DNA from 2 places in the Pseudomonas sp. R1-7 genome. Region 1 is predicted to be linked to the other one. Evidence: predicted binding sites of a transcription regulator. Region 1 holds the regulator's gene; the other holds the start of a gene.

Region 1 (5,535 bases):
GTGCCGGTCCTGGTGATCCGGCGCATGCCCCAGGCCGTAAGCGATTCGCTGCTGGGGTTCGGTGCCGGGGTGATGCTCGCCGCCACGGCTTTCTCGCTGATCGTGCCGGGAATAGCCGCCGCCGAGCAGTTGGGGCTCACGCCTTGGGCTGCCAGCGGCCTTATCTGTTTTGGCATTCTTTCAGGGGCGTTCGGGCTGTATCTGGTGGACCGCAAGGTGTCGGCCAGCCCCGAAAGGCTGATCGCCGCGCCAGGACGCCCGATCATTGCGCCGCGGATCTGGTTGTTTGTCTTCGCCATCATTGCCCATAACATCCCTGAAGGAATGGCCGTTGGCGTCTCGGCGGGCGGCGGCATGCCGGACGCCGACAGCCTGGCGATGGGCATCGCCTTGCAGGACGTCCCGGAAGGGCTGGTGATCGCGCTGGTGCTTGCGGCTGCGGGAATGTCACGTGTCAGGGCTTTTATGATCGGCGCCGCGTCAGGGCTGGTCGAGCCGGTGTTCGCGCTGCTGTGCGCCTGGCTGGTCAGCCTGGCCGAGGTGCTGTTGCCGCTTGGACTGGCGTTGGCCGCAGGGGCGATGTTGCTGGTGGTGACCCATGAAGTGATCCCCGAATCTCGCCGCAATGGTCATGAGAAGCTGGCGAGCCTGGGATTGCTGGTGGGTTTTTGTCTGATGATGGTGATGGATACGGCGTTGGGGTGACAAGCGGTCCCTTCGCCGAAGTGCTCCAGTGCCGGGCGGTTACTCGCCTTCATCGAAATAGTTGTTGATCAACGCCACCAAGGCATCCATCGCTTCTTGCTCTTGTTCACCTTCAGTGCTCAGGTGGATCTTGGTGCCTTTGCCTGCGGCGAGCATCATCATCGCCATGATGCTTTTACCATCGACGGTGGTCTCAGGGTCGCGCCCGACCCTGATCGTGACATCCGGAAACTGACCCGCCACACCGACGAATTTCGCTGACGCTCGGGCATGCAGACCCAGCTTGTTGATGATTTCAATTTCCCGAGCAGGCATCGCGGTGTGAATCCTTTAGCTGAGGTCGCGGTGGCGAACCTGGACGTTCTTCAGGGATTGTTGCAGGAGCTGACCCAGGCGTTCGGTCAGGTAGACGGAGCGGTGATGTCCACCGGTACAGCCTATGGCGATCGTGACGTAGGCGCGGTTGCTCGCGGCAAAGCGGGGCAGCCATTTGAGCAGGTAGCTGGAGATGTCCTGGAACATCTCCTCGACATCCGGCTGGGCAGCCAGGTAATCGATCACCGGTTGGTCCAGCCCGGACTGCTCGCGCAGTTCCGGCTTCCAATAAGGGTTGGGCAGGCAGCGGACATCGAATACCAGGTCGGCGTCCACCGGCATACCGCGCTTGAAACCGAACGATTCGACGAGGAAGGCGGTACCCGGTTCCGGCTGGTTCAACAGGCGCAACTTGATGGTGTCGCGCAGTTGATACAGGTTCAGGTTCGTGGTGTTGAGCTTGAGGTCCGCCAGGTCCGCGATGGGGCCCAGCAGTTGGCTTTCGTCATGGATGGCTTCAGCCAGGGAGCGGCTGGCATTGCTCAGCGGATGACGTCGACGGGTTTCGGAGAAGCGCTTGAGCAAAGTTTCTTCATCGGCATCCAGGTACAGCACGTCGCACTGGATATGCCGGTTGCGCACTTCCTCGAGCAGTTCGGGGAATCGCGACAGATGGCTGGGCAGGTTACGGGCATCGATGGACACGGCGACCAGCGGTTGCGCCAGTTCGGTGTGGATCAGGGCGCGCTCGGCCAATTCCGGAAGCAGGCCTGCCGGCAAATTATCGATGCAATAGTAGCCGTTGTCCTCGAGCACATTGAGGGCGGTACTTTTACCGGAGCCGGAGCGGCCACTGACGATGATCATGCGCATGTTTAATGACCGCTCTGCTCGTCCAGGACAACCTGATACAAAGCTTCGTTACTCGGTGCGCTGCGCAGTTTTTCACGCACTTCCTTGCGGTCCAGCATGCTGGCGATCTGGCGCAGCAGCTCGAGGTGCGCATCGGTTGCCGCTTCCGGAACCAGCAATACGAACAGCAGGTCGACCGGCGCGCCGTCGATGGCGTCGAAATCTATGGGGGCTTCAAGGTGCAGCAGCGCGCTGATCGGCGCTTCACAGCCCTTGAGGCGGCAATGGGGAATAGCGATGCCGTTGCCAAAACCGGTGGAACCGAGTTTTTCACGGGCAATGAGGGCCTCGAAGACATCCTGCATCACCAGATCAGGCACCTCGCGGTGGATCAGGTTGGCGATTTGTTCGAGGGCTTTCTTTTTACTGCCACCCGGCGCGTTCACTTGGGAACGGCCGGGGGTCAGGATGGTTTCTAGTCGGATCATGGATTGGGGGGGTTAACGACCGGTTGCGCCCTGGAGGAGGCTCTGGGTCTTTTCCTTATGCTTTTTGAGTTGGCGATCCAGCTTGTCGGTCAGCAGGTCAATCGCGGCATACATGTCTGAATGCTCTGCGTTGGCAACCACTTCTCCGCCGGGAATATGCAGCGTGGCTTCGATTTTCTGCAGCAGCTTTTCGACGTTCATCGTGACTTGCACATTGGTGATCTTGTCGAAATGCCTTTCCAATCGGTCGAGTTTTTCGCCGATGTAGGTGCGCAGGGGTTCGGTCACTTCCAGTTGGTGTCCACTGATGTTGACTTGCATACAGCTTCTCCTTCGTTGCCAGTGCATAAAGCGGCAGGCTGGGTTGCCTGCCACTGGAACGCTGTGGCGTGGCCCGTTACATCAACCGCTTGCGTTCGCTCGAAGGTGCGATCCCGAGGGATTCGCGGTATTTGGCGACGGTACGGCGGGCCACCTGAATGCCTTGTGCCTCCAGTAAACCAGCGATCTTGCTGTCACTCAACGGCTTTTTCTGATTTTCCGCGGCGACCAGTTTTTTGATGATCGCGCGGATGGCCGTGGACGAGCATTCGCCGCCTTCGGAGGTGCTGACATGGCTGGAGAAAAAGTATTTCAATTCATAGATGCCCCGCGGGGTATGCATGAATTTCTGGGTAGTGACGCGTGAAATCGTCGATTCGTGCATGCCCACCGCCTCGGCAATGTCATGCAGGACCAACGGTTTCATCGCTTCGTCGCCATACTCCAGGAAGCCGCGCTGATGCTCTACGATCTGGGTGGCAACCTTCATCAGGGTTTCGTTGCGGCTCTGCAGGCTCTTGATGAACCAGCGCGCCTCCTGCAATTGGTTGCGCATGAAAGTATTGTCGGCGCTGGTGTCGGCACGTTTCACGAAGCCGGCGTACTGGGCATTGACGCGCAGCTTGGGCACCGACTCCTGGTTGAGCTCCACCAGCCAACGATCGTTGTGCTTGCGCACGATCACGTCGGGAACCACATATTCGGGTTCGGTGGATTCGATCTGCGAGCCGGGGCGCGGATTGAGGCTTTGCACCAACTCGATGACCTGGCGCAGCTCATCTTCCTTGAGCTTCATGCGGCGCATCAGTTGGCTGTAGTCGCGGCCGCCCAACAGGTCGATGTAATCGGTGACCAAGCGCTTGGCTTCAGTCAGCCAAGGGGTCTTGGCGGGCAGTTGGCGCAATTGCAGCAACAGGCACTCGCCCAGGTTGCGAGCGCCGATGCCCGCGGGTTCGAACTGCTGGATGCGGTGAAGGACGGCTTCGATTTCGTCCAGCTCGATGTCGAGCTCGGGGTCGAATGCTTCGAGAATTTCTTCCAGCGTCTCGTCCAGGTAGCCCTGATTGTTGATGCAATCGATCAGGGTCACGGCGATCAGGCGATCGGTATCGGACATCGGCGCCAGGTTCAATTGCCAGAGCAGATGACTCTGCAGGCTCTCGCCGGCGGAAGTGCGGGTGGTGAAATCCCATTCGTCGTCGTCGCCGCTGCTCGGCAAGCTGCTCGCGCTGGTCTGATAGACGTCTTCCCACGCAGTGTCCACGGGCAGGTCGTTGGGAATGCGCTCGTTCCATTCACCATCTTCGAGGTTATCCACCGTAGGGGCGGCTTCCTGCTGGTAGGACGGTTCCTGGATCTCGGGGGTGGTTTTCTGTTCGACGTTGTCGGCCAGTGGATCGGTGTTGTCGAAGTCGTCGCCTTCTTCCTGGCGCTCGAGCATCGGATTGGATTCCAAGGCCTCCTGGATTTCCTGTTGCAGATCCAGGGTCGACAATTGGAGCAGGCGGATGGCCTGTTGCAGCTGCGGTGTCATCGTCAGCTGCTGGCCCATTCTCAAGACTAGCGATGGTTTCATGGCAGGGGCTAAACACCTTATTTGCCGGCGCACATGCGCCATCCACTACAGGGCGCCGGAGCGCCAAACTTAAGCAAATTATATGCCTGAAACCGAGGTGTTTGCCTAGGGCGTCGTCACAATAAAATTGGCAACGCCCGGACGATTCGCCAGGCACTTGCGCTTACAGGCGGAACTCATGACCCAGATAAACTTCCTTCACCAGTTCGTTGGCCAGGATGGTGGCGGAGTCACCTTCGGCAATCAACTGGCCATCGTTGACGATATAGGCAGTTTCGCAGATATCCAGTGTTTCGCGAACGTTGTGGTCGGTGATCAACACGCCGATCCCCTTGGCCTTGAGGTGGTGGATGATCTGCTTGATGTCGCCGACCGAAATCGGGTCCACGCCGGCGAAGGGTTCGTCGAGTAGAATGAATTTCGGCGCGGTGGCCAGGGCGCGGGCGATTTCCACGCGACGACGTTCACCGCCGGACAGGCTCATGCCGAGGTTGTCGCGAATGTGGCTGATATGGAATTCCTGCAGCAGGCTTTCCAGCTCCTGGCGACGACCGGCCTTGTCGAGCTCCTTGCGGGTCTCGAGAATCGCCATGATGTTGTCGGCAACCGACAGTTTGCGGAAGATCGACGCTTCTTGTGGCAGATAGCCGATGCCAGCCCTTGCCCGGCCGTGCATCGGCTGGTGGCTCACGTCCAGGTCGTCGATCAGTACGCGACCCTGATCGGACTGGACCAGGCCGACGATCATGTAGAAACAGGTTGTCTTGCCGGCGCCGTTGGGGCCGAGCAAGCCGACGATCTGGCCGCTGTCGATGGACAGGCTGACATCGCGCACAACCTGGCGGCTCTTGTAGCTCTTGGCCAGGTGCTGGGCTTTCAGAGTTGCCATTACTGGGCCTTCTGCTCGTCGGTTTTCTTTTTCGGCTGGATCACCATGTCGATGCGCGGACGCGCCTCGGTGACCTTGCTGCCAGTGGCGCGACCGGCGCTGGCCAGTTTCTTGACCGTGTCGTAGACGATTTTCTCGCCTTGGGTCACGTTGTTGTCCTTGTCGACGACCTTGGCGCGATCGATCAATACAACTCGGTCCTGGGCGGCGTGATACTGGATGGTGACACCGTAGCCTTGCACGGGCTTGGTGTCGCCTGCGGTTTGCAGTTGTTCGAAGTAGGCCAGGTTGCCCACCGAAGTCACTACGTCGATGTCGCCGGATTGGGTGCGGGTGATGGTCACGGTGTTGCCGGTCACCTTCATCGAGCCCTGGGTAATGATCACATC
Region 2 (5,535 bases), 2.8 Mb from region 1:
GGCATCAACGTCGCCCGCGGTGAAGTAGGGGGCGAGCATGGCAATGCGATCTACCTGCATTGCCCGAACCTGATCAACATCCAGTTCCAAGCCCTGCGTCCGAAATTCGAAGGCATCGCCGGGGTATTCGGTGTAAAGCGTGTAGGGTTGATGCCCAGTGAGCGTCGGCACATGGAGCTCAACGCCTTGCTGGGCGCCCTGGAGTTTCCGGTGCTGTCCATCGACATGGGCGGCTCTATCGTCGCGGCCAACCGGGCGGCGGCGCAGCTGCTGGGAGTGCGGGTGGACGAGGTGCCGGGGATTCCCCTGTCCCGCTACGCCGAGGATTTCGACCTGCCGGAACTGGTGCGCGCCAACAAGTCGCGCATCAATGGCTTGCGGGTCAAGGTCAAGGGCGACGTGTTCCTGGCGGACATCGCGCCCTTGCAATCGGAACATGACGACAGCGAAGCCATGGCCGGTGCGGTGCTGACGCTGCACCGCGCCGACCGGGTGGGCGAACGCATCTATAACGTACGCAAGCAAGAACTGCGCGGCTTCGACAGCATCTTCCAGAGTTCGAAAGTGATGGCGGCAGTGGTCCGGGAGGCCCGGCGCATGGCGCCTCTCGACGCGCCGTTGTTGATCGAAGGCGAAACCGGCACCGGCAAGGAGTTGCTGGCCCGTGCCTGCCATTTGGCCAGTCCACGAGGGCAGTCACCGTTGATGGCCCTCAATTGCGCCGGCCTGCCGGAGTCGATGGCCGAGACCGAGCTGTTCGGCTACGGTCCCGGTGCTTTCGAAGGCGCCCGGGCCGAAGGCAAGCTCGGCCTGCTGGAACTGACGGCGGGCGGGACGTTGTTTCTCGACGGTGTCGGGGAAATGAGCCCGCGTTTGCAGGTGAAATTGCTGCGCTTCCTGCAGGACGGATGCTTCCGTCGCGTAGGCAGCGACGAAGAGGTGTACCTGGATGTCCGGGTGATCTGCGCGACCCAAGTCGATTTGTCCGAGCTCTGCGCCCGGGGAGAATTCCGTCAAGATTTGTACCATCGCCTGAATGTGCTTTCTCTGCACATCCCGCCGTTGCGCGAATGCCTCGACGGGCTGGCCCCGCTGGTCGAGCATTTTCTCGACCAGGCCAGCCGCCAGATCGGCTGCCCACTGCCGAGGCTGGCCCCGGCGGCGATGGACCGGCTCAGCCATTACCACTGGCCGGGCAATGTCCGACAGTTGGAAAACGTGCTGTTCCAGGCCGTTTCCCTGTGCGACGGCGGGACGGTGAAGGCCGAGCACATCCGCCTGCCGGACTACGGCGTGCGGCAGCCCCTCGGCGATTTTTCCCTTGAGGGTGGCTTGGACGAGATCGTTGGCCGCTTCGAAAAGGCCGTCCTGGAGCGTTTGTATTCCGAGCACCCGAGTAGCCGGCAACTGGGCAAGCGGCTGGGAGTTTCCCATACGACTATTGCCAATAAGTTGAGGGAATACGAAGTTGGCAAAGAATCTGGCGCGTGAAAATGTTGGTTTTCGTGGCGAGGGAGGTCTAGTTGATTGCTTAGGCGGACACTTGCCGCAACCGGCATGGCACCGCCGGTTTTTCGTCTTCGATAGACTTCCATAATTTCCTCCAATTCTCTCAAGCCCTTTGTTTGCCGGGCTCTCTGGCGCCAGAAAAAAGTTGGTCTGCAATTTGCTTAAGGCTGTGCAACACAGCAGTGGACGGCAAACGTCCGGCATGCAGAGGAACGACAGTGGACAAGTACCTTTATGTGGCAATGACCGGCGCCAGCCAGAACGCACTGGCGCAACGGGCCCATGCCAACAACCTGGCGAACATTTCCACCAATGGTTTTCAGAAAGACCTGGAGCAGGCACGTTCGATGCCGGTGTTCGGCGACAGCTTTCCGGCGCGGGCGTTTGCCATGTCCGAGCGGCCTGCCACTGACTTTACCCCGGGTGCGCTGGTGGAAACCGGTCGTGACTTGGACGTGGCGGTCAGCGGGCCGGGTTGGATGGCCGTGCAGAACCCCGATGGCGGTGAAAGCTACGTGCGCACCGGCAGCCTCAACGTTGACGCCCTGGGCGTGCTGCGGGCCGGCAACGGCATGCCGGTGATGGGCAATGGCGGTCCGATCGCCGTGCCGCCGGAGCAGAAAATCGAAATCGGCCAGGACGGCACCATCAGTATCCGCGCCATGGGCGAAGGCCCGCGTGTGATGGCTGAGGTAGACCGCATCAAGCTGGTCAACCCGGACCTCAGGAACATGACCAAGGGCCTGGATGGCTCGATCCGTACCAAGGACGGCCAGCCGGCGCCCATCGATGCCAACGTGCAGTTGGTGTCGGGCTTCCAGGAGGCGAGCAACGTCAATGCCGTGGATGAAATGACTTCCGTGCTGGCGTTGGCCAAGCAGTTCGAGCTTCACGTCAAGATGATGAACACCGCCAAAGAAGGCGATGAAGCCATGGCTCGGGTCTTGCAGATCTAACTATTAATTACAGCGCTGCGCCGAAAAACAGGCGTGAGAGGAGAATCGAATGCTTCCGGCTCTTTGGGTTGCCAAAACAGGTCTGTCCGCCCAGGACACCAACCTTTCCACTATTTCCAACAACCTGGCGAACGTCTCGACCACGGGCTTCAAACGTGATCGCGCCGAGTTCCAGGACCTGCTGTACCAAGTAAAACGCCAGCCAGGCGCCCAGTCGACCCAGGACAGCGAATTGCCGTCGGGCCTGCAAGTGGGTACCGGTGTGCGCATCGTCGGCACCCAGAAAAACTTCAACGCCGGTAGCCTGCAAACCACCGAGCAGCCGCTGGACATGGCCATCGACGGTCGGGGTTTCTTCCAGATCCTGCAGCCGGACGGCACCACGTCCTACACCCGTGACGGTACCTTCCACCTCGATTCCAATGGCCAGATCGTCAACGCCAGCGGTTTCGCCCTGGAGCCGGCCATCGTCATTCCGAACGATGCCCAGACCTTCACCGTGGGCCGTGACGGTACCGTGTCCATCACCGTGGCCGGCAACCCTGCTTCCCAAGTGATCGGCAACCTGCAGACCGCTGACTTCATCAACCCGGCCGGCCTGCAAGCCGTGGGCAACAACCTGTTCATGGAAACCGCCGCCAGCGGTGCGCCGCAAGTCGGCACCCCAGGCCTGAACGGTTTCGGCACCACGCTGCAGAACACCCTGGAAACGTCGAACGTGAGCACTGTTGAGGAGATGGTCAACATGATCACCACCCAGCGCGCCTACGAAATGAACTCCAAGGTGATTTCCACCGCCGACCAGATGCTCTCGTTCGTCACGCAGAATCTGTAATCGCGTCGCAAAATCCGTAGACAGGGCGGCCTGAGGCCGCCTGCAACACCAAGAGGTAGGGTCATGAATCGCTTCGTATCTGTTCTGGCATTGAGTGGGATTACCGCATTGGCGGGCTGTGTCGCGCCAACACCAAGGCCCAATGACCCGTACTACGCTCCGGTGTTGCCACGCACGCCGTTGCCGGCCGCAGCCAATAACGGCTCGATCTACCAGGCCGGTTTCGAACAGAACCTGTACAGCGACCGCAAGGCTTTCCGGGTCGGTGACATCATCACCATCACCCTGAACGAGCGGACCCAGGCCAGCAAGAACGCCAACTCGCAGATCGACAAGACCAGCGAGACCAGTGTCGGCCTGACCTCGCTGTTCGGCTCCAGCCTGACCACCAACAACCCGATCGGTGGCGGCGACCTGAGCCTCAATGCCGGCTACGGTGCCGACCGATCGAGCAAAGGCGACAGCCAGTCCGGCCAGAGCAACAGCCTGACCGGCTCGATCACCGTGACCGTCGCCGATGTGCTGCCCAACGGCATCATCGCCGTGCGCGGCGAGAAGTGGTTGACGCTCAACACCGGTGACGAACTGGTGCGCATCGCCGGCATGGTCCGCGCTGATGACATTTCCACCGACAACACTGTTCCATCGACCCGCGTGGCCGATGCGCGCATCACCTATTCGGGCACTGGTGCCTTTGCCGATGCGAGTCAGCCAGGTTGGTTCGACCGTTTCTTCCTCAGCCCGAAGTTCCCTTTCTAGGTGATCAAGTTGAATCTTAAACAGCTGTTGATCGGTGCCCTGGTGATGTCGGCAGCCTTCACCGCTCAAGCCGAGCGCTTGAAGGACATCGCTAGCATCTCCGGCGTGCGTTCCAACCAGTTGATCGGCTACGGCCTGGTCGTGGGCCTCAATGGTACCGGCGACCAGACCACGCAGACCCCGTTCACCCTGCAAACCTTCAACAACATGTTGTCGCAGTTCGGCATCAAGGTGCCGGCCGGCTCCGGCAACGTGCAGTTGAAAAACGTCGCGGCGGTGTCGGTCAGTGCCGATCTGCCGGCGTTTGCCAAGCCCGGCCAGCAAGTGGATATCACCGTTTCGTCCATCGGTAACTCCAAGAGCCTGCGGGGCGGCACTTTGTTGCTGACGCCGCTCAAGGGTATCGACGGCAACGTCTACGCCATCGCCCAGGGCAACCTGGTGGTGGGCGGTTTCGACGCCGAGGGCCGCGACGGTTCGAAGATTACCGTCAACGTTCCGTCGGCCGGTCGCATCCCTGGCGGTGCGTCGGTGGAGCGTGCGGTGCCGAGCGGTTTCAACCAAGGCAACAGCCTGACCTTGAACCTCAACCGTTCCGACTTCACCACGGCCAAGCGCATCGTCGACAAGATCAACGACATGCTCGGCCCAGGTGTTGCCCAGGCCATCGACGGCGGCTCGATTCGCGTCACCGCGCCACTGGATCCGAGCCAGCGGGTCGACTACCTGTCGATCCTGGAAAACCTCGAAGTCGACCCGGGCCAGGCGGTGGCGAAAGTCATCATCAACTCGCGCACCGGCACCATCGTGATCGGCCAGAACGTCAAGGTTTCGCCGGCCGCCGTGACCCACGGCAGCTTGACGGTGACCATCACCGAAGACCCGATCGTCAGCCAGCCGGGCCCATTGTCCAACGGCCAGACCGCCGTGGTTCCACGTTCGCGGGTCAATGCCGAGCAGGAAGCCAAGCCGATGTTCAAGTTCGGCCCAGGCACCACCCTGGATGAAATCGTCCGGGCGGTGAACCAGGTCGGCGCGGCACCGGGCGACTTGATGGCGATTCTCGAAGCCTTGAAGCAGGCCGGCGCGTTGCAAGCCGACCTGATCGTGATTTAAAGGAAAGCGGTCATGGTGGATATGCGCATAGGCGCCTTGATCAGTGGGGATTCAGCGTCCTATTCGGACCTCAATCGCCTGAACCAGCTCAAGGTCGGCGACAAGAACAGCGAAGGCAACCTGCGCAAAGTGGCGCAGGAGTTCGAGTCGCTGTTCCTCGGCGAAATGCTCAAGTCCATGCGTTCGGCCACCGAGGCCCTGGGCAAGGACAATCCGATGAACACGCCGGAAGCCAAGCAATACCAGGAAATGTACGACCAGCAGTTGGCCGTTTCCATGTCCCGCGAGGGCGGCGGTATCGGTCTGGCCGACGTGCTGCTGCGCCAGATGTCGAAGAACAAGCCGCTGGCCTCGGGCGAG

What was found. The regulator sigma-54, encoded in region 1, starts transcription at its own class of promoters, with help from an activator protein. The targets are predictions, from matches to a motif close to ANTGGCATNNANNTTGCTNT.
Region 2: the regulator sigma-54 is predicted to act here: its motif matches at 1,654-1,673, upstream of J3P79_RS19040 (flagellar basal body rod protein FlgF).

Annotation. Positions count from the first base shown of each region.
Region 1 covers NZ_CP071661.1:1,046,836-1,052,370, forward strand. Annotated here, with positions in the region: gene J3P79_RS04565 (ZIP family metal transporter) at 1-705, shown strand, start outside; gene J3P79_RS04570 (HPr family phosphocarrier protein) at 745-1,020, opposite strand; gene rapZ (RNase adapter RapZ) at 1,036-1,893, opposite strand; gene ptsN (PTS IIA-like nitrogen regulatory protein PtsN) at 1,896-2,360, opposite strand; gene hpf (ribosome hibernation-promoting factor, HPF/YfiA family) at 2,373-2,681, opposite strand; gene J3P79_RS04590 (RNA polymerase factor sigma-54) at 2,758-4,257, opposite strand; gene lptB (LPS export ABC transporter ATP-binding protein) at 4,421-5,146, opposite strand; gene lptA (lipopolysaccharide transport periplasmic protein LptA) at 5,146-5,535, opposite strand, start outside.
Region 2 covers NZ_CP071661.1:4,275,561-4,281,095, reverse strand. Annotated here, with positions in the region: gene J3P79_RS19045 (sigma-54-dependent transcriptional regulator) at 1-1,491, shown strand, start outside; gene J3P79_RS19040 (flagellar basal body rod protein FlgF) at 1,728-2,465, shown strand; gene flgG (flagellar basal-body rod protein FlgG) at 2,515-3,300, shown strand; gene flgH (flagellar basal body L-ring protein FlgH) at 3,364-4,059, shown strand; gene J3P79_RS19025 (flagellar basal body P-ring protein FlgI) at 4,105-5,175, shown strand; gene flgJ (flagellar assembly peptidoglycan hydrolase FlgJ) at 5,188-5,535, shown strand, end outside.